One region of the Margalitia sp. FSL K6-0131 genome, then DNA from elsewhere that is predicted to be linked to it. Evidence: a T-box and tRNA genes for the amino acid it is inferred to sense, from the RefSeq annotation. Region 1 holds a T-box; the other regions hold tRNA genes.
The links. The T-box of region 1 lies ahead of gltX (glutamate--tRNA ligase). A T-box ahead of a tRNA ligase gene usually reads a tRNA of that ligase, here a tRNA-Glu.

Region 1 (7,045 bases):
AGCACGAGTGATTTGTCCTTCTTCAGCAATTGTAACGAAATAGACAAGCTTTTTTAAGTCCATTATTTTAGCACCTTTTTCAATTATATATTTTATATATATTTACCTATTATTATATATATTTTACATACATTCAAACCTAGCAATAAAATAAATAGGTGAAGATAATGAGCGAAAATTATTTAAGGAGGGAAATATTTATGAAGCCAATTAAAAGTTTTCGGGAGTATGTGCAAATTTTAAAGGAATACAACGAGGTAGTTGCTATTAATCAAGAAGTAGATTGGAATTTAGAAATGAGTGCTATCATTCGTCGCGCTTATGAATTACCTGCTCCAGCACCACTTTTCAAAAGTATTAAAGATAGTACACTCGGCTTTGAAGTGTTAGGAGCACCAGTAGGAATGAGCCCCAATAAGGAACATCCATTTATACGAGTAGCTCTCTCCCTGGGATTACCAATAAATACTCCTGCCCCTGAGTTAGTTGAAGCATGGTCTCATCTTCCCGATGTTACTCCCATTTCACCCCGCTTAGTTACAGATGGTGAGTGTAAGGAAAATAAATTGTTTGATGATGAGATTGACCTTACTAAATTGCCTACACCATATATTCATGTTGGAGATGGAGGACGTTATATTAATACTTACGGTATTCTTATCGTCCGTACACCTGATGGCTCTTGGGTGAACTGGTCCATTTCACGTGTTATGCTCGAGGGACCCCCCCGTACAATGGCTGGTGTTGTTATCGCATCACAGCATCTTGGGAAAATATATAAAGAATGGAAAGCAATCGGTAAGGAGATGCCGTTTGCCCTGTGTCTAGGTGTAGATCCTGGTATTGCGATGATAGCAGGATATCCGCTTCCTGATAATGTGAATGAAGGTGAAATGATAGGAGGATGGTATGGTGAACCAATTGATGTTGTCAAATGCGAGACAAGTGATTTAGAGGTACCTGCTACAAGTCAAGTGAGATTGTGATTGAAGGAACCGCCTCCTTAGAAGAGATGATTCCTGAAGGTCCAATGGGTGAATATGCTGGTTATACATGGGTTGGACATGAAAAACCAGTACCACGCTTTCACGTAACCGCCATGACACATCGAAATAATCCAATCATGCCAGTATGTGCAGCAGGTATTCCACCTGAAGAAAATCACACCAATTGGGGAGTGGCTAATGCAGCAAGCATTCAAAATGAGCTGCGAAAAAAAGGATTACCTATTAAGGAATGCTTTATTCCATTAGAATCAGCTGTGCATTGGCTTGTAGTCACTGTAGATCGTCGTCAACAAAGAGATGATAATGAAGAATTGGCTCATGAAATTGGTAAAACCGTTTTTGCTACTAGAGGTGGTTCTTACGTCCCTAAAGTAATTGTTGTAGATGACGACATTGATCCAAGTGACATTAATCAAGTAGTGTGGGCTTTAGCTACTCGCCATCATCCAGATAAAAGAAAAGCTATGAAGGATCAAAATGTCTTACCTCTTGTTGCTTACCTAGATGCAAAGGAAAAAAGAGGAGGGCAAACAACAAAGATCGTTTATAACTGTTTATTGCCTTTAAAAAAATGGGCTGATAAGAGCCCTCTTGAGGCATCGTTTAGGGGTTACCCCGAAGAATTACGTAATCACATCATTGAAAACTGGGAAAAGTACGGGTATTAATTCCGTTTCATAGAAAAGCATTTATACCTTCATAGGAATTAGAATTTTTTTAGTAAGTGGAAGAAGGGATTTATAAGGATGAAGTTAATTTTAGGAATAACCGGTGCAACAGGAGCCATGTTTGGTGTTCGTCTTTTACAGTTTCTCAAGGATACGAGTATTGAAACACATCTCATTATGTCTTCATGGGCTGCTGTAACCATCCAGGATGAAACTCCTTATACCGCCAAAGAAGTTTCACAGCTGGCAGATTACTCGTACTCAAATAAAGATTTAGCGGCCAAGATTTCCAGTGGTTCATTTCAAGTTGATGGTATGATCATTGCCCCTTGCACAATGAAAACATTAGCTTCCATTCGTGTAGGTCTTGGTGATAATTTAATTACTCGCGCAGCAGATGTCATTTTAAAAGAACGCAAAAAGTTGGTATTGGTGACACGGGAAACACCGCTCAATGATATTCATCTTGAGAATATGTTAGCTTTATCTCGTATGGGAACCGTTATACTCCCTCCAATGCCAGCATTTTATAACCACCCTGAATCGCTAGATGACATAATTAACCATATTGTATTTCGAACACTGGATCAGTTCAACATACATCTGCCGAAGCGGAAGAAAAACGTTGGAATGGTTTTATCAAAAAAGAGAATAGCAATGATCAAGGAAACACTTTTTGATTAAAGAAGTAAATAAGTCTATTGTTCAAGAATTGCTTCTTAACTGAGGACAGTACCACAATAGTGGTAAAGCGTGTAGTGGATGAAATGGTTACTCTGAAAGATTGTGTTAAGTAAATAAAATCAAAATGACCGGAAAAGTGTTCCCCGGTCATTTTTTTTGAGATGCCTTTAAGTTGGTTAAATAGAATGACCGACAAATGTCTGCATTCTTGCAAGAACCCTTTTTTCACCCATTACTTTCATAATATCGTACAAATCAGGTGTAGTAGTTCTGTTAGTTAGAGCTACCCTAATTACCATCGCTACATCACCAACATGCCCTTTGTAATGGTTAGGGTTAGCTTTAAATTGCTTCATATCCTTTGCAAATCCGAGTTTCCCAGCAAGTTCTTTTATTTCATGGAACCAAGCATCCTTTTCATTATTAAACCTATAAGTTTTGCTGAAACCTAGTACAATTTCTTTCGCAACATTAAAACTTACATTTGTAGGTAACTTATAGTCACCCAATACATCCTTTTCAAACCATTCGTCATAAAAGTAAGCAATCATTGGCTTCACATCGGACCACTTTGCATAATCTTTTCTTGGTTTCTTCATTGTTCTTCCTATATCTAGAATGTGTACAGTATATTCCTTATTCTTGTCAATTAAACTATAAAGCTCAGAATCAAATTCCTTTGACCAAGTATATAAATGGTCAAATACTTGCTTACTGGTGAGCTTAGAGATAACATCCTTGCTGATGTCATTTAGTTTATTCATGTCTAATAAAGCACCACTGGCATTCATTTTATCCGTATGGATAAAAAAGTCTCTAAATGATTGATGGGAGTTTGCCATCCTCCATTCTTCAAAGTCAGAGTTGATGAGATTCATGAAGTATTCACTTATAGCCAATCCTGGGTATCCTTGTTCTTTGTAATACTCAGCGGTGCCATCAAGATCCTTCCGTTTACTAAATTTCCGTTTAGAAGCTCCGACTTGCTTCATGATTGGAGCGATATGTCCGTATTCTGGTATTTTAAAACCTAAGGTTTCAAACAACTGAATATGGATAGGCACGGAAGAAAGCCATTCATCGCCTCTAATGACATGGGTTGTACCCATCAGATGATCATCTATGGTATGAGCAAAGTGATAGGTTGGTAAACCATCCGTTTTCATAATAACAATATCTTGGTCATTTTCCGGTAACTCTATCGGACCTTTCACCAAATCATGGTATGTTATTCTCCTATCTGCTGACCCTAAAGATTTAAGTCTAATAACAAACGGTTTGCCATTTAAAATCTCTTCCTTGGCTTGTAGAAAAGAAATATCTCGATGTTTAGCCCACTTGCCATAATAACCTGTTCTTATTTTTAAGTTCTGCTGACGTATTTTTATCTTTTGTAAATCGTCCGCATCACAGAAGCAAGGATAAGCTAATCCATTTCGGACTAAATGCTTAATAAATACCTTATAAATTTGTATTCGTGAGCTTTGTTTATAGGGTCCATAGGTCCCCTTTTCGTCACCTATAAGGAGAGGTCCCTCATCGAAATCAATCCCGAAGTATGACAATGAATGTATAATATTTTCGATGCTGCCTGTTACTTCACGTTTTTTATCTGTGTCTTCAATACGCAGGAAAAAGACTCCATTACTTTGATGGGCTAATCTTTCCGATATTAAAGTTGCGTAAAGCCCACCAATATTCAATAAACCCGTTGGGCTCGGTGCAAAACGTGTTACCATAGCAGATGAAGACAAATTTCTTGGCGGATATAGTGAATAAATATCTGCCGGTAACTGCCTGACATCCGGAAATAACAGTTCTGCCATGTTCTCATTTGACATAATCATATCCCCCTATAGATCAAAATAAAAAAAGCCCTCCATCCTATTAAAGGACGAAAGGCATACTTCCGCGTTACCACCTAAATTGGTTAAAACCCGCTCATAATGCAGCAATTCATTATTCTGCTGCACATTTCTTTAACGGGAAATCCCCGGTAGACTTACTCCAATTTTTCAGTCGACTGCTCCAAGGCTTCTTTCATTAAGCTCGAATACCCATTTTCACCAGCATGGGCTCTCTAAGATTCGAGTGATTAATTACTCTTCCTCTTCATTGCATTTTACAATTGTGGATATAATTAGTGATACGATAATACATTATAACCAAACTGTCAACAATCAAATTTGGACTTTAAGGATGATAGTCTATTAGCTGGCGCCCTTTGCTCGTTAAAGTCGGGACTAACGGGACTAAAAGAAATGAGTGAAGAGAGGAGAACCGTTTTAGAAGTAAATAAGGTTGTTAGATGATCAATAGAAACTACACTTTGTTTTTTTCAATAAAACTTAGAATTTCACGGAGAGATTGATTATGCTTTTCTGTTGTTAACGTCTTAAACAAATCCCCTTTTTCCTCTATCCTTCTCCTTATATTTAAAATAGTAAATTCTGTAGGTTGTATACCTTCTTCTAATTCAGACCAGGTCAGCGGGGTCGCAACGGTTGCATGTCTTTTGGCTCTTGGCGAGTATACGACTGGCATGGTTCTTCCTCTCCATAACTGTAAGTAATCAAAATATAGTTTGTTTCCTCTTTTTGAAACTACTCTTTCAATGGTAATCTGCTTTGGCATTTGTTCTTGAAAATAATTTGCGATAAAGGTAGTAATACTTCTTGTTTGTTCGAATGAATAAATGGGTTCAATTGGTACAAATACTTGAAGCCCTGATGAACCTGATGTTCTTGGTACAGATAGCAGACCGAGGGATTGAAGAAGTTCCTTCAGTTTCAAAGCCACTTCTACTACCAAATGAAAGCTTGTATCATCTGGAGGATCTAAATCAAATACCATTTCCATAGGAAAATCGGGCTTATCATGGCGATCAAACGGAACGTGAAATTCAATTGCACCGTAGTTTGCAGCCCAAACCAGTGTCGCAGTGTCATTTAATAGCATTCGCTCTTTGTTTTTATAGAAAATACGGCTGATCCATTCTGGTGCAGACTCAGGAACCGACCTTTTTTCGATTTTCTTGCCAGCTATTCCATGCGGGTAAAGCCAAACCATTAATAGTCTGTCCTTTGCATGTTCAATCAGATAGTGCGATACATTTATTAAGTAGTGAATAAAGTCGATCTTTGTTATCCCTTGCGTCTCCCAAATCATTTTGTCTGGGTGTGTAATTTCAATCCGTCTGCCATCAACGACAATTTCCTCCACCAGAATGGCCTCCTATTTTTTCTCTATATTTTCATCGATTTGTTAAAACTATGTATTATAAATGCTCTTTTCTTAAACTTTATTGTTTTTGGTGACGAAAACCTTATATCCATCCTTATTTTGGTTAAGAATCCCAATCATCTTAAGAAAAGATGCCCCGAAACCAAGTCTATATTAGGATGGGAAACAATAAATGAAAAACAACAATATATGCAAAAATAGCCTATCTAAAAATTGGAGTGATAAATCTGGAACCTATTTTACCGATGGAGCCGGTTCCTAGTAGTACCATCCCAACGGGAGAGGAATGGATTGCACAAGTGAAATGGGATGGTGTCCGCGTTCTTACCTATGCAGATAATGGCGGAGTACGGCTGTATAATCGCAAAAAAAATGAGCGGACAATGCATTATCCTGAGATTACAAACATTAGTGAATATTGCACCAGTCGTTCTGTCATTTTAGATGGGGAAGTGATTTCTTTAGGTGAAAACGGTAAGCCTTCTTTTCAACGGGTGATGAGGCGAGATGGTTTGAGAAATATGGATCGTATAATGATTGCTGCCGAATCTGTACCGATTATTTATATGATTTTCGACATTGTCTATTTAAATGGAATGTGGATTAATGACAAGCCGTTTCATGAAAGAAATGAGATGTTGTCTCATATCATTACACCTAATAAACATATACAGCTGGTTCCATCAGTAAGCCAAACCCAAGGCTTATTTGACGCAGTTAAGGAACAAGAGATGGAAGGCATTGTGCTAAAAAGGGTGAACTCCCCCTATGCAATTGGGAAGAAAAGGGGAGATTGGCTCAAGGTGAAAAACTTTCAGGATATCATCGCGGTCATTGGGGGCTTTACTCTAAGACATAACACTGTTAATTCCATTTTGCTTGGGTTATATGATTCTGAAAGAAGACTGCATTATGTGGGACACACAGGGACGGGAAAAATGACAGTAAGCGACTGGAGAGAGCTAACGAATGAATTAAAAGAGTTTGTAACCGAGCATCTTCCCTTCCATAAGATACCGCAACGCCATGCGGATGCCGTTTGGGTACGGCCAGAAAAGACAGTAAAGATAAAATTTGCCGAATGGACAGAAGGTGGAGCACTGAGGCAGCCTAGTATTGAGGGATTCATTGAAATTCCACCAGAAGAGTGTTTGTTTGAAAGAGTTTAAAAAAAAGACTAAATGGACTATCCAAGTAAAAGAATATCCCAATGTAAAAAGAAGACAATAAAATGGAAAGGAGGGAAAAATAGATGAAGAGCCAACGAATTCCAGAACATAAACTTAATACTACTACCACCGCAGGACAGGTGATTGAGGAGATGGCAAATAAAGAATCATCGATGCCGAGTCCATCTAGCTCGATTGAAACAAAGGAAACCCATACAAACAAGGCGAAGTAAGTTCTTTCGAAATACCTGAACCCACGCTAATTTTTTGGTTT
Region 2 (7,045 bases), 630 kb from region 1:
TTTATGGATTTATCCATTTTAAAGTAGTAATAACCTTATAGGTTAAGTTAGTAAGGGCGCACGGTGGATGCCTTGGCACTAGGAGCCGATGAAGGACGGGACTAACACCGATATGCTTCGGGGAGCTGTAAGCAAGCTTTGATCCGGAGATTTCCGAATGGGGGAACCCACTGCTCGTAATGGAGCAGTATCTTTACCTGAATACATAGGGTAATGAAGGCAGACCCGGGGAACTGAAACATCTAAGTACCCGGAGGAAGAGAAAGCAAACGCGATTTCCTGAGTAGCGGCGAGCGAAACGGAAGAAGCCCAAACCAAGAGGCTTGCCTCTTGGGGTTGTAGGACACTCTATACGGAGTTACAAAGGAACGGAGTAGATGAAGAGGTCTGGAAAGGCCCGTCAAAGAAGGTAACAACCCTGTAGTTGAAACTTCGTTCCCTCCAGAGTGGATCCTGAGTACGGCGGGACACGTGAAATCCCGTCGGAAGCAGGGAGGACCATCTCCCAAGGCTAAATACTCCCTAGTGACCGATAGTGAACCAGTACCGTGAGGGAAAGGTGAAAAGCACCCCGGGAGGGGAGTGAAAGAGAACCTGAAACCGTGTGCCTACAAGTAGTTAGAGCCCGTTAATGGGTGATAGCGTGCCTTTTGTAGAATGAACCGGCGAGTTACGATTTCATGCAAGGTTAAGCTGATGAAGCGGAGCCGCAGCGAAAGCGAGTCTGAATAGGGCGAATAAGTATGAGGTCGTAGACCCGAAACCAGGTGATCTACCCATGTCCAGGGTGAAGGTAAGGTAACACTTACTGGAGGCCCGAACCCACGCACGTTGAAAAGTGCGGGGATGAGGTGTGGGTAGCGGAGAAATTCCAATCGAACTTGGAGATAGCTGGTTCTCTCCGAAATAGCTTTAGGGCTAGCCTCAAGATGAAGAGTATTGGAGGTAGAGCACTGTTTGGACTAGGGGCCCTCATCGGGTTACCGAATTCAGACAAACTCCGAATGCCAAATACTTATGCTTGGGAGTCAGACTGCGAGTGATAAGATCCGTAGTCAAAAGGGAAACAGCCCAGACCACCAGCTAAGGTCCCAAAGTATACGTTAAGTGGAAAAGGATGTGGAGTTGCTTAGACAACCAGGATGTTGGCTTAGAAGCAGCCACCATTTAAAGAGTGCGTAATAGCTCACTGGTCGAGTGACTCTGCGCCGAAAATGTACCGGGGCTAAACGTATCACCGAAGCTGTGGATGGACACCTGACAGGTGTCCGTGGTAGGAGAGCGTTCTAAGGGCGGTGAAGCTAGACCGGAAGGACTAGTGGAGCGCTTAGAAGTGAGAATGCCGGTATGAGTAGCGAAAGAAGGGTGAGAATCCCTTCCACCGAATGCCTAAGGTTTCCTGAGGAAGGCTCGTCCGCTCAGGGTTAGTCGGGACCTAAGCCGAGGCCGAAAGGCGTAGGCGATGGACAACAGGTTGATATTCCTGTACCACCTCTTCACCGTTTGAACGATGGGGGGACGCAGGAGGATAGGGTAAGCGCACTGCTGGTTATGTGCGTCTAAGCAGTTAGGCTGGTTACGAGGCAAATCCCGTAACCGTGAAGGCGGAGCTGTGATAGCGAGGGAAATATAGTACCGAAGTTCCTGATTCCACACTGCCAAGAAAATCCTCTAGTGAGGTGAAAGGTGCCCGTACCGCAAACCGACACAGGTAGGCGAGGAGAGAATCCTAAGGTGAGCGAGAGAACTCTCGTTAAGGAACTCGGCAAAATGACCCCGTAACTTCGGGAGAAGGGGTGCTCTGGTAGGGTGCAAGCCCGAGAGAGCCGCAGTGAATAGGCCCAGGCGACTGTTTAGCAAAAACACAGGTCTCTGCGAAGCCGCAAGGCGAAGTATAGGGGCTGACGCCTGCCCGGTGCTGGAAGGTTAAGAGGAGGGGTTAGCGTAAGCGAAGCTCTGAATTGAAGCCCCAGTAAACGGCGGCCGTAACTATAACGGTCCTAAGGTAGCGAAATTCCTTGTCAGGTAAGTTCTGACCCGCACGAAAGGCGTAACGATCTGGGCACTGTCTCAACGAGAGACTCGGTGAAATTATAGTACCTGTGAAGATGCAGGTTACCCGCGACAGGACGGAAAGACCCCGTGGAGCTTTACTGCAGCCTGATATTGAATTTTGGTACAGCTTGTACAGGATAGGTAGGAGCCTTTGAAGCCGGAGCGCCAGCTTCGGTGGAGGCGTCGGTGGGATACTACCCTGGCTGTATTGAAATTCTAACCCGCACCCCTGATCGGGGTGGGAGACAGTGTCAGGCAGGCAGTTTGACTGGGGCGGTCGCCTCCTAAAGAGTAACGGAGGCGCCCAAAGGTTCCCTCAGAATGGTTGGAAATCATTCGTAGAGTGTAAAGGCACAAGGGAGCTTGACTGCGAGACCTACAAGTCGAGCAGGGACGAAAGTCGGGCTTAGTGATCCGGTGGTTCCGCATGGAAGGGCCATCGCTCAACGGATAAAAGCTACCCCGGGGATAACAGGCTTATCTCCCCCAAGAGTCCACATCGACGGGGAGGTTTGGCACCTCGATGTCGGCTCATCGCATCCTGGGGCTGTAGTCGGTCCCAAGGGTTGGGCTGTTCGCCCATTAAAGCGGTACGCGAGCTGGGTTCAGAACGTCGTGAGACAGTTCGGTCCCTATCCGTCGTGGGCGTAGGAAATTTGAGAGGAGCTGTCCTTAGTACGAGAGGACCGGGATGGACGCACCGCTGGTGTACCAGTTGTCTTGCCAAAGGCATCGCTGGGTAGCTATGTGCGGAAGGGATAAGTGCTGAAAGCATCTAAGCATGAAGCCCCCCTCAAGATGAGATTTCCCATAGCGCAAGCTAGTAAGATCCCTGAAAGATGATCAGGTTGATAGGTTCGAGGTGGAAGTGTGGCGACACATGGAGCTGACGAATACTAATCGATCGAGGACTTAACCAAAATAGAGCGATTCTCTTTACTTCTTCTTCTACAGTATTTAGTTTTGAGGGAACAAACCTCATATAGTCTGGTAATTATGGCGAGAAGGTCACACCCGTTCCCATCCCGAACACGGAAGTTAAGCTTCTCAGCGCCGATGGTAGTTGGGGGCTCTCCCCCTGCAAGAGTAGGACGTTGCCAGGCAAACCCCTTTTGGGGATATTTTTTTCCCTTATTTTAATTGGCCCGTTGGTCAAGCGGTTAAGACACCGCCCTTTCACGGCGGTAACACGGGTTCGAATCCCGTACGGGTCACCATATGGAGGATTAGCTCAGCTGGGAGAGCACCTGCCTTACAAGCAGGGGGTCGGCGGTTCGATCCCGTCATCCTCCACCAAAAAAGTTCTTGACATTCTTTGTTTAGAAGAGTAATATAGAAAAAGTCGTCACTGTTAGTGACTAAGAATTGATCTTTGAAAACTGAACAGAACGAAACGTCAATGTTTTGAAATTTATGAGCTATATCAAACACTTTTTTGGAGAGTTTGATCCTGGCTCAGGACGAACGCTGGCGGCGTGCCTAATACATGCAAGTCGAGCGGACTTTTAAAAGCTTGCTTTTAAAAGTTAGCGGCGGACGGGTGAGTAACACGTGGGTAACCTGCCTGTAAGACTGGGATAACTCCGGGAAACCGGGGCTAATACCGGATAACTTCTTTCCTCGCATGAGGAAAGATTGAAAGATGGCTTCGGCTATCACTTACAGATGGACCCGCGGCGCATTAGCTAGTTGGTGAGGTAACGGCTCACCAAGGCGACGATGCGTAGCCGACCTGAGAGGGTGATCGGCCACACTGGGACTGAGACACGGCCCAGACTCCTACGGGAGGCAGCAGTAGGGAATCTTCCGCAATGGACGAAAGTCTGACGGAGCAACGCCGCGTGAGTGATGAAGGTTTTCGGATCGTAAAACTCTGTTGTTAGGGAAGAACAAGTATCGTTCGAATAGGGCGGTACCTTGACGGTACCTAACCAGAAAGCCACGGCTAACTACGTGCCAGCAGCCGCGGTAATACGTAGGTGGCAAGCGTTGTCCGGAATTATTGGGCGTAAAGCGCGCGCAGGCGGTTTCTTAAGTCTGATGTGAAAGCCCACGGCTCAACCGTGGAGGGTCATTGGAAACTGGGAGACTTGAGTGCAGAAGAGGAGAGTGGAATTCCACGTGTAGCGGTGAAATGCGTAGAGATGTGGAGGAACACCAGTGGCGAAGGCGACTCTCTGGTCTGTAACTGACGCTGAGGCGCGAAAGCGTGGGGAGCGAACAGGATTAGATACCCTGGTAGTCCACGCCGTAAACGATGAGTGCTAAGTGTTAGAGGGTTTCCGCCCTTTAGTGCTGCAGCTAACGCATTAAGCACTCCGCCTGGGGAGTACGGCCGCAAGGCTGAAACTCAAAGGAATTGACGGGGGCCCGCACAAGCGGTGGAGCATGTGGTTTAATTCGAAGCAACGCGAAGAACCTTACCAGGTCTTGACATCCTCTGACAACCCTAGAGATAGGGCGTTCCCCTTCGGGGGACAGAGTGACAGGTGGTGCATGGTTGTCGTCAGCTCGTGTCGTGAGATGTTGGGTTAAGTCCCGCAACGAGCGCAACCCTTGACCTTAGTTGCCAGCATTCAGTTGGGCACTCTAAGGTGACTGCCGGTGACAAACCGGAGGAAGGTGGGGATGACGTCAAATCATCATGCCCCTTATGACCTGGGCTACACACGTGCTACAATGGATGGTACAAAGGGCTGCGAGACCGCGAGGTTAAGCCAATCCCATAAAACCATTCTCAGTTCGGATTGCAGGCTGCAACTCGCCTGCATGAAGCCGGAATCGCTAGTAATCGCGGATCAGCATGCCGCGGTGAATACGTTCCCGGGCCTTGTACACACCGCCCGTCACACCACGAGAGTTTGTAACACCCGAAGTCGGTGAGGTAACCTTTTGGAGCCAGCCGCCGAAGGTGGGACAGATGATTGGGGTGAAGTCGTAACAAGGTAGCCGTATCGGAAGGTGCGGCTGGATCACCTCCTTTCTAAGGATAATGGAAAACCACTTACGTGGTTATAAGAAGACGTTTATAAGTTCTGTTCAGTTTTGGATGATCAATTCATCCAGGATAATTTGTTCCTTGAAAACTAGATACTGATAGAAGAAACCAAGTAAAACCGAGAATCGCCACTTTATGGATTTCATCCATTTTAAAGTAGTAATAACCTTATAGGTTAAGTTAGTAAGGGCGCACGGTGGATGCCTTGGCACTAGGAGCCGATGAAGGACGGGACTAACACCGATATGCTTCGGGGAGCTGTAAGCAAGCTTTGATCCGGAGATTTCCGAATGGGGGAACCCACTGCTCGTAATGGAGCAGTATCTTTACCTGAATACATAGGGTAATGAAGGCAGACCCGGGGAACTGAAACATCTAAGTACCCGGAGGAAGAGAAAGCAAACGCGATTTCCTGAGTAGCGGCGAGCGAAACGGAAGAAGCCCAAACCAAGAGGCTTGCCTCTTGGGGTTGTAGGACACTCTATACGGAGTTACAAAGGAACGGAGTAGATGAAGAGGTCTGGAAAGGCCCGTCAAAGAAGGTAACAACCCTGTAGTTGAAACTTCGTTCCCTCCAGAGTGGATCCTGAGTACGGCGGGACACGTGAAATCCCGTCGGAAGCAGGGAGGACCATCTCCCAAGGCTAAATACTCCCTAGTGACCGATAGTGAACCAGTACCGTGAGGGAAAGGTGAAAAGCACCCCGGGAGGGGAGTGAAAGAGAACCTGAAACCGTGTGCCTACAAGTAGTTAGAGCCCGTTAATGGGTGATAGCGTGCCTTTTGTAGAATGAACCGGCGAGTTACGATTTCATGCAAGGTTAAGCTGATGAAGCGGAGCCGCAGCGAAAGCGAGTCTGAATAGGGCGAATAAGTATGAGGTCGTAGACCCGAAACCAGGTGATCTACCCATGTCCAGGGTGAAGGTAAGGTAACACTTACTGGAGGCCCGAACCCACGCACGTTGAAAAGTGCGGGGATGAGGTGTGGGTAGCGGAGAAATTCCAATCGAACTTGGAGATAGCTGGTTCTCTCCGAAATAGCTTTAGGGCTAGCCTCAAGATGAAGAGTATTGGAGGTAGAGCACTGTTTGGACTAGGGGCCCTCATCGGGTTACCGAATTCAGACAAACTCCGAATGCCAAATACTTATGCTTGGGAGTCAGACTGCGAGTGATAAGATCCGTAGTCAAAAGGGAAACAGCCCAGACCACCAGCTAAGGTCCCAAAGTATACGTTAAGTGGAAAAGGATGTGGAGTTGCTTAGACAACCAGGATGTTGGCTTAGAAGCAGCCACCATTTAAAGAGTGCGTAATAGCTCACTGGTCGAGTGACTCTGCGCCGAAAATGTACCGGGGCTAAACGTATCACCGAAGCTGTGGATGGACACCTGACAGGTGTCCGTGGTAGGAGAGCGTTCTAAGGGCGGTGAAGCTAGACCGGAAGGACTAGTGGAGCGCTTAGAAGTGAGAATGCCGGTATGAGTAGCGAAAGAAGGGTGAGAATCCCTTCCACCGAATGCCTAAGGTTTCCTGAGGAAGGCTCGTCCGCTCAGGGTTAGTCGGGACCTAAGCCGAGGCCGAAAGGCGTAGGCGATGGACAACAGGTTGATATTCCTGTACCACCTCTTCACCGTTTGAACGATGGGGGGACGCAGGAGGATAGGGTAAGCGCACTGCTGGTTATGTGCGTCTAAGCAGTTAGGCTGGTTACGAGGCAAATCCCGTAACCGTGAAGGCGGAGCTGTGATAGCGAGGGAAATATAGTACCGAAGTTCCTGATTCCACACTGCCAAGAAAATCCTCTAGTGAGGTGAAAGGTGCCCGTACCGCAAACCGACACAGGTAGGCGAGGAGAGAATCCTAAGGTGAGCGAGAGAACTCTCGTTAAGGAACTCGGCAAAATGACCCCGTAACTTCGGGAGAAGGGGTGCTCTGGTAGGGTGCAAGCCCGAGAGAGCCGCAGTGAATAGGCCCAGGCGACTGTTTAGCA
Region 3 (7,045 bases), 5.5 Mb from region 1:
TATAACCGTTTCCTTCAAAGAGGTAAGAGAAAAAAGTGGATTGTATTCATCAATGATGTGATGTTTTGGCTGATACAGGGACTAGCCATCTTCTATATTTTGTTCTTAGTCAACTATGGGGAAATCCGTTTTTATATATTTATTGCATTAGTTTGTGGTTTTGCGGCATATCAAGCTTTAATGAAAAATATTTATGTTAAATTACTTGAGGCAATAATTAATGCCGTAATATCAATCTATCAATTTATACTACGATTATTTATGTCGCTGATTTTTCATCCAATTAAATGGATTGTTTTGGCAATCATTACGCTATCCATTACATTAGGAAAGGTACTATTGTCCCTTGTAAAAATGATTATAAAGATGTTATTATGGGTGTTAAAGGTTATATTTTATCCAATTAAATGGATTCTAAGTTTATTATGGAAATTAGTTCCTGGATTTATTAAAAAATCAGTCGAAAAATTCTATTCTGGATTTGCAGGGATTTTGGAAAAAACTAAGAATAAAGTTATGTATGCGTGGAAATTTATAAGCAGTATTTTTTATAAAAAGTAGGGTTTTATAGGAATCAAGATAGGAGGTTTAGAGATGGGTGTCCGGAAAGAAAAAAATATTACGCCGATGGAAAATGCATATACAAAACAGCAAATGATGAAAGAGAAAGTAATGGCGAGAAGGAAAAAATTACTTTTCCGCAGATTAGCGGTTTTTAGTATTATCGCATTGGCATCGGTATATTTGTTGGTTTCCACACTCATCTTAAGAAACCACCAGCTTGAGGTAAAACAAGCAGAAAAGGCAAAGCTAGAGAAAAAACTTGCTGATCTGAAGAAAAAAAAGACCTACCTTCAAGATGAGGTAGTAAAATTAAACGATGATAACTATATTGCAAAGCTGGCAAGAAGTGAATATTTCCTTTCTGAAAAGGGAGAAATTATTTTTAACATTCCTGACGACAAGAAGAAGAAGGACGAGGATAAAGATGTGTCTTATTGACACTCTTTTTTAACGTCCGATATAATATATAATAAGCTTTATCTTTTATCTTTTAAGGAGGAAATTATTTTTTATGTCGATCGAAGTAGGCAGCAAGTTACAAGGGAAAGTAACAGGGATCACTAATTTTGGAGCGTTTGTTGAATTGCCTGAAGGCTCAACAGGTCTTGTTCACATTAGTGAAGTAGCGGATAACTATGTGAAGGATATTAATGAACATTTGAAAGTGGGCGATGAGGTCCAAGTAAAAGTCATTAATGTTGAGAAAGACGGCAAAATTGGTTTATCGATTCGAAAAGCAAAAGAACAGGCACCAACTCAGAAACCTCGTCATAATAAACCAAGTCATAATCAACGTCCAAAAGAAAACTTCGAGCAAAAAATGGCTCGTTTTTTAAAGGATAGTGAAGATCGTCTATCTTCATTAAAACGCCATACAGAATCGAAACGCGGCGGCCGTGGTGCTAGACGAGGCTAACTTGCTGTCTATTCACATATAGCAGGTGAAGGTAATCTTCATAAATAAAAAAGGCATTCTTTTTAAGAAGAATGTCTTTTTTGGTGCGCCCAGCATGGGTGCAGTCTATAGGGTGAAAGTCCCGAACTGTGAAGGCAGAAGTAGCAGTAGCTAAACGCAAGGGTGTCTGTGGTGACGCAGAATCTGAAGGAAGCGGGCGGCAAATCTCCGGTCTGAGGGACACGAACTTCATATAAGGCTAGGTATCATTGGATGAGTTTGCCAAACAAAACGAAGTCCTTTCTGCCAAAGATGATACAGAGTAAATGAAGCAGATAGATGGGGAGAAAGACTGTACTCTTACCTGGGGAGGTCTGGCTGAAATGCCGAGCACACTCGGTAACTTACTTTGTGAAGGGTAATTGAACAGCCAGAAGTCAGCAGAGGTCATAGTACCTGACTAGCTTAAGATGGTTAGGGAAGGACTGAACATTTAAGGAGAATATACACTAGGCGTTCATTGTTTATGATGATACAGACAATCCAATTGGACTTACTTAAAGGAGGAAGTGGTGAATTCCACAGGGGACTTTAAGAGGGTGGAATAAACAATGGCACAAATAGCACGTATATTCACGTGAAAGGATGTATCGAAATGATGGAACGAATACTGTCACGGGACAATCTACTTTCGGCATTGAAACGTGTCGAAAAGAATAAGGGTAGCCATGGAGTAGATGAAATGCCTGTAAAATCCCTACGAGCGCATATTCTACAAAATTGGCAAGAAATCCGAAATTCAATAAAGGACGGAACCTATGAGCCTATGCCAGTCAGACGAGTCGAAATCCCGAAACCAAATGGCGGCGTTCGTTTATTAGGTATTCCTACCGTGACAGACCGTTTTGTCCAACAAGCGATTGCCCAAATATTAACCCCAATCTATGACCCAACCTTTTCCGAACATAGCTATGGGTTTAGACCCAGAAGAAGGGCACATGATGCCGTTAGGGAAGCAAGGCAATATATAGAAGAGGGCTACAGATGGGTAATAGATATGGACTTAGAAAAGTTCTTCGACAAGGTAAATCACGATATGCTTATGGGACTCCTAGCAAAAAGAGTCAAGGATAAGACGATTCTAAAGTTAATTAGAAAATACTTAGAGTCGGGGATTATGATAAACGGTGTGGAAACTATCAGCGAAGAAGGTGTTCCTCAGGGTGGACCATTAAGTCCACTACTTTCCAATATCATGTTAGATGAATTAGATAAGGAACTAGAGGAAAGAGGACACAAATTTGTCCGCTACGCAGATGATTGTAATATTTACGTAAAAACCAAGAAGGCAGGTTTACGCGTCAAGAGTTCTATCACTACTTTCATTGAAAAGAAGCTTAAACTAAAAGTAAATGAAGAGAAAAGTGCGGTGGACAGACCGTGGAAACGAAAGTTTCTTGGATTCAGCTTCACATCAAACCGTAATCCAAAAATCCGTATCGCAAAAGAAAGTATAAAGAGAGCTAAAAGTAGAATAAAAGAACTAACATCAAGGTCAAAACCCATTCCATTGGAATTGCGTATTGAGAAACTAAATGAATACCTTGTTGGTTGGTGCGGATATTTTGCGCTGGCAGACACGCCAACTCCCTTTAAACAACTGGATGAACATATTCGAAGAAGACTCCGAATGTGCCTTTGGAAACAATGGAAACTACCCAAAACAAAAATTAAAAGGCTCATATCCCTTGGCGTTCCAAGAGAGAAGGCCCATGAATGGGGAAATTCTCGTAAGAAATATTGGCGCATTTCGAATAGTCCTATCTTACACACAACACTAAATCTAAAGTTTTGGAGAAATCAAAAGCTTAAAAGTCTGTTAGATAGATACAACCATTTGCGTCATACTTAAGTGAACCGCCGTATACCGAACGGTACGTACGGTGGTGTGAGAGGTCGGGGGTTAGTCACCCCCTCCTACTCGATTTTAACAAAAAAAGGTTAGTATTTATGCAGCCAAAAAAAAGCGCCTTGCTTAGCAAGGCGCCTTTTGTGTTTTGTAATGACCCGTACGGGATTCGAACCCGTGTTACCGCCGTGAAAGGGCGGTGTCTTAACCGCTTGACCAACGGGCCATATTAAATTGGTAGCGGCGGAGGGGATCGAACCCACGACCTCACGGGTATGAACCGTACGCTCTAGCCAGCTGAGCTACGCCGCCATATTTAAAAGATATTTCAAAAGCACAAGTTCTATATTACCTACGGATTGGTTCTTTGTCAATATACTTTTACTATTTTTTTAATCAATTTGTGTGGAAAACATTTTTTGTGAGTTTCCCAGGCTAATGGCATAAGATGGACCGTCTTTACAAAATAGTGTCGAATGTGCCTTCAATCTCAGTATGCATACGGTATTCTCTTAATAAAGATAAAAATCTCCTGTTTATTATCTCGTTATTTGACGAGAAACATGGAAGACCATCCATCTTTTCGCTGAAAGAAGTCGAACTTTTCTTTCTATTCATCTCTCAATTTTGACAAACTTCTAGACTTGTCCAATATATAATGATTTGCAACTACTACGCTAGAGGGGTGTATAAAAATGGAAAAGGCGGAACATAGCTTTATGGATCAAGGAAGTAACTTAGAGGAAACAAAGCTTGAAGTTTCCAGAAGATTAACCAGTCTTCAAGTAAAGCTAGACCAATTCTTTCTCCAAAAAGGTGTAGCTCTCATTATTATCGGTTTTTTACTTGGACGAGCCTTAATATTATCACATTTATCACCATTTTCACTGCCGTTCTTTGTTTCCGTGTATATGATGAGGAGAAAAAAAGCGCCGTTAGTTTTATTGGGACTGCTTGCAGGTGCTTTTACCTTATCAATCGCCAGTACTGTCTATACTTTTTCGTGTGCGGTCATTTTTTTAGTAGCTTTCCGGCTGTTTGCCAGATTTCATAAGGATGAAATAAAGGCTCTGCCATACTATGTATTTTTTACTTCTTTTGCTGCAAGATGTGCCTTTCTTTATATTCAACATCATGAAACCATTACCTTATATGATGGTATGATGGCTGGGGTGGAGGCATGTCTCACTTTTATCCTCACACTTATATTTATGCAGAGCATTCCACTCTTATCACTTAAAAAAAGAAAAAAAAGTTTCAAAACAGAAGAGGTTGTCAGTCTAATAATTATGCTGGCTTCTGTGCTTACAGGAACCATTGGGTGGTCCATCTATAATTTATCCATAGAGCATATTTTATCGAGGTATCTGGTTCTTCTTTTTGCATTTGTTGGAGGTGCAACGGTTGGATCAACAGTAGGAGTCGTCACAGGTCTCATTTTTAGCTTAGCAAATGTATCTAGTTTCTATCAAATGAGTTTATTGGCTTTTTCGGGATTGTTAGGAGGGCTTTTAAAAGAAGGGAGGAAAGTCGGCACTTCCATTGGTTTATTAATTGCCACCTTATTAATAGGAATGTATGGAGATGCCCAAACTCCTTTACTTCAAAATATTTATGAATCCTGTATTGCCATAATGCTGCTTATTTTAACGCCGCAGCAGTTGACAATGAAAATGGCAAAGCATATTCCGGGAACATCAGAATTTGCTCAGGAACAGCAACAATACATGAGAAAAATCAGAGACATCACCGTTCACCGAGTTGAACAATTTTCCTCCGTCTTTCAAGCACTTTCAAATAGTTTCTCCCAATATGATCAGTGGCGGGAAGGAGATCAAGAAGATCAGGAGCTTGATTATTATTTAAGCAATGTGACGGAAAAAACTTGTCAGTCCTGCTTCAAAAAAGAACAGTGCTGGGCAAATAATTTTGATAAAACATATGAACTAATGAAAAAGGTGATGAATGAATGCGATAAAGGGGAAGGAGTAATACCTCAGCGTACTCATCGTGAGTTAGAAAAACATTGTGTAAAAGCAAAGAAAGTCGAGGATGCCATTTATCAGGAGCTGACATTTTTCTATGCAAACCAAAAGCTAAGGAAACAGGTTAAAGAAAGCCGAAAATTAGTTGCAGAACAATTATTGGGTGTTTCCGAAGTAATGGGTGATTTTGCGAATGAAATAAAAAGGGAAAGGGAGAATCATCAAAAGCAAGAGGAAATGATTTTAGATGCGTTACAGGATTTTGGATTAGAAATTGAACAGGTAGAAATATATAGTCTGGAGGAAGGCAATATCGATATTGATATGACTATTCCAACGAATAATAGCCACGGGGAATGTGAAAAAATTATTGCGCCCTTGTTATCTGATATTTTAGGAGAAACCATCGTTGTTAAAAAAGCGGAATATGTAGCTTACCCTAATGGATTTACTTATGTAACCTTTAGGTCGGACAAGGCATATGTTGTAAAAACAGGTGTCGCCCACGCAGCAAAAGGAGGGGGGTTCATCTCGGGGGATAGTTATTCCATGATTGAACTTGGGGCAAGAAAATATGCTATTGCCATCAGTGACGGGATGGGGAATGGAGAAAGAGCACATCATGAGAGTAACGAAACGCTTAAATTGCTCCAGAAAATTTTACAGTCCGGAATAGAAGAGAAAGTGGCTATTAAATCTGTAAATTCCATTCTCTCCTTAAGAACAACAGATGAAATTTTTTCCACACTAGACTTGGCAATGATTGATTTGCAGGACGCGAGTGCAAAGTTTTTAAAGATAGGCTCTACTCCAAGCTTTATTAAGAGGGCTAATAAAGTATTGAAAGTAGAATCTAGTAATTTACCGATGGGAATGATTCAGGAATTTGATGTAGATGTCGTTTCCGATCAGTTGAAGGCCGGAGATCTGCTTGTGATGATGAGCGATGGTATTTTTGAAGGGCCAAAGCATGTAGAAAATTATGACTTATGGATGAAACGAAAAATACGGGAATTGCAAACGGAAGATCCCCAGGAAATAGCCGATTTAATTATGGAGGAGGTCATTCGGACAAGATCAGGAGTAATAGACGATGATATGACGATTGTTGTAGCCAAAATTGAACACAATACCCCAAAATGGGCGGCTATTCCGGTGAGTAAACGAAAAGCATTAATATCTTAGAAACAGTTTATTAAAACTAGGGATCTGCTAATAATGATATTTTTATACGCCATATATGTACATGTTTCTCCAGGTTTTGTATCGAATAGAGTATGTTCCAGTGCATATATTGTCCATCATCAATAATCACGATACATCCAAAACTTAAAAAATAGTAAACATAAAAAGTATAAAACCCCTTTAAATCGTCGAAGATGGTTATTAACAAAAGCTTCTTTTTATTTTATTCAAAAGAATGACGATTTGGAGGGGAAATTTTTGAAAACAGGAACATTAAAGCAAATTCTGCTTATTACTGATGGTTGTTCAAATCAAGGAGGCGATCCAATAGCAATGGCTGCCTTGGCAAAAGAACAAGGTATCACCATTAATGTTATTGGTGTAATGGAAAATGATGTAATTGATGAGAAGGGAATGCAAGAAATTGAGGGAATATCCATGTCGGGTGGTGGTGTCAGTCAGATTGTATATGCCCAAAGCTTGTCGCAAACTGTCCAGATGGTAACG

Region 2: it encodes a tRNA-Glu, which carries the amino acid that the T-box ahead of gltX (glutamate--tRNA ligase) is inferred to sense. The anticodon was not compared.
Region 3: it encodes a tRNA-Glu, which carries the amino acid that the T-box ahead of gltX (glutamate--tRNA ligase) is inferred to sense. The anticodon was not compared.

Annotation. Positions count from the first base shown of each region.
Region 1 covers NZ_JBBOZS010000001.1:5,522,627-5,529,671, reverse strand. The annotation lists gene NSQ59_RS26945 (UbiD family decarboxylase) at 201-986, shown strand; gene NSQ59_RS26940 (UbiD family decarboxylase) at 983-1,675, shown strand; gene NSQ59_RS26935 (UbiX family flavin prenyltransferase) at 1,754-2,359, shown strand; gene gltX (glutamate--tRNA ligase) at 2,536-4,200, opposite strand; T-box leader at 4,247-4,484, opposite strand; gene ligD (non-homologous end-joining DNA ligase) at 4,682-5,581, opposite strand; gene ligD (non-homologous end-joining DNA ligase) at 5,848-6,771, shown strand; gene NSQ59_RS26915 (hypothetical protein) at 6,855-7,004, shown strand.
Region 2 covers NZ_JBBOZS010000001.1:4,888,331-4,895,375, reverse strand. The annotation lists rRNA gene NSQ59_RS24030 (23S ribosomal RNA) at 41-2,975, shown strand; rRNA gene rrf (5S ribosomal RNA) at 3,042-3,158, shown strand; tRNA gene NSQ59_RS24020 (tRNA-Glu) at 3,198-3,272, shown strand; tRNA gene NSQ59_RS24015 (tRNA-Val) at 3,276-3,351, shown strand; rRNA gene NSQ59_RS24010 (16S ribosomal RNA) at 3,488-5,038, shown strand; rRNA gene NSQ59_RS24005 (23S ribosomal RNA) at 5,227-7,045, shown strand, end outside.
Region 3 covers NZ_JBBOZS010000001.1:72,238-79,282, forward strand. The annotation lists gene yabQ (spore cortex biosynthesis protein YabQ) at 1-561, shown strand, start outside; gene NSQ59_RS00360 (FtsB family cell division protein) at 595-1,002, shown strand; gene NSQ59_RS00365 (S1 domain-containing RNA-binding protein) at 1,076-1,480, shown strand; gene ltrA (group II intron reverse transcriptase/maturase) at 2,115-3,371, shown strand; tRNA gene NSQ59_RS00375 (tRNA-Glu) at 3,523-3,594, opposite strand; tRNA gene NSQ59_RS00380 (tRNA-Met) at 3,604-3,680, opposite strand; gene spoIIE (stage II sporulation protein E) at 4,064-6,538, shown strand; gene NSQ59_RS00390 (vWA domain-containing protein) at 6,797-7,045, shown strand, end outside.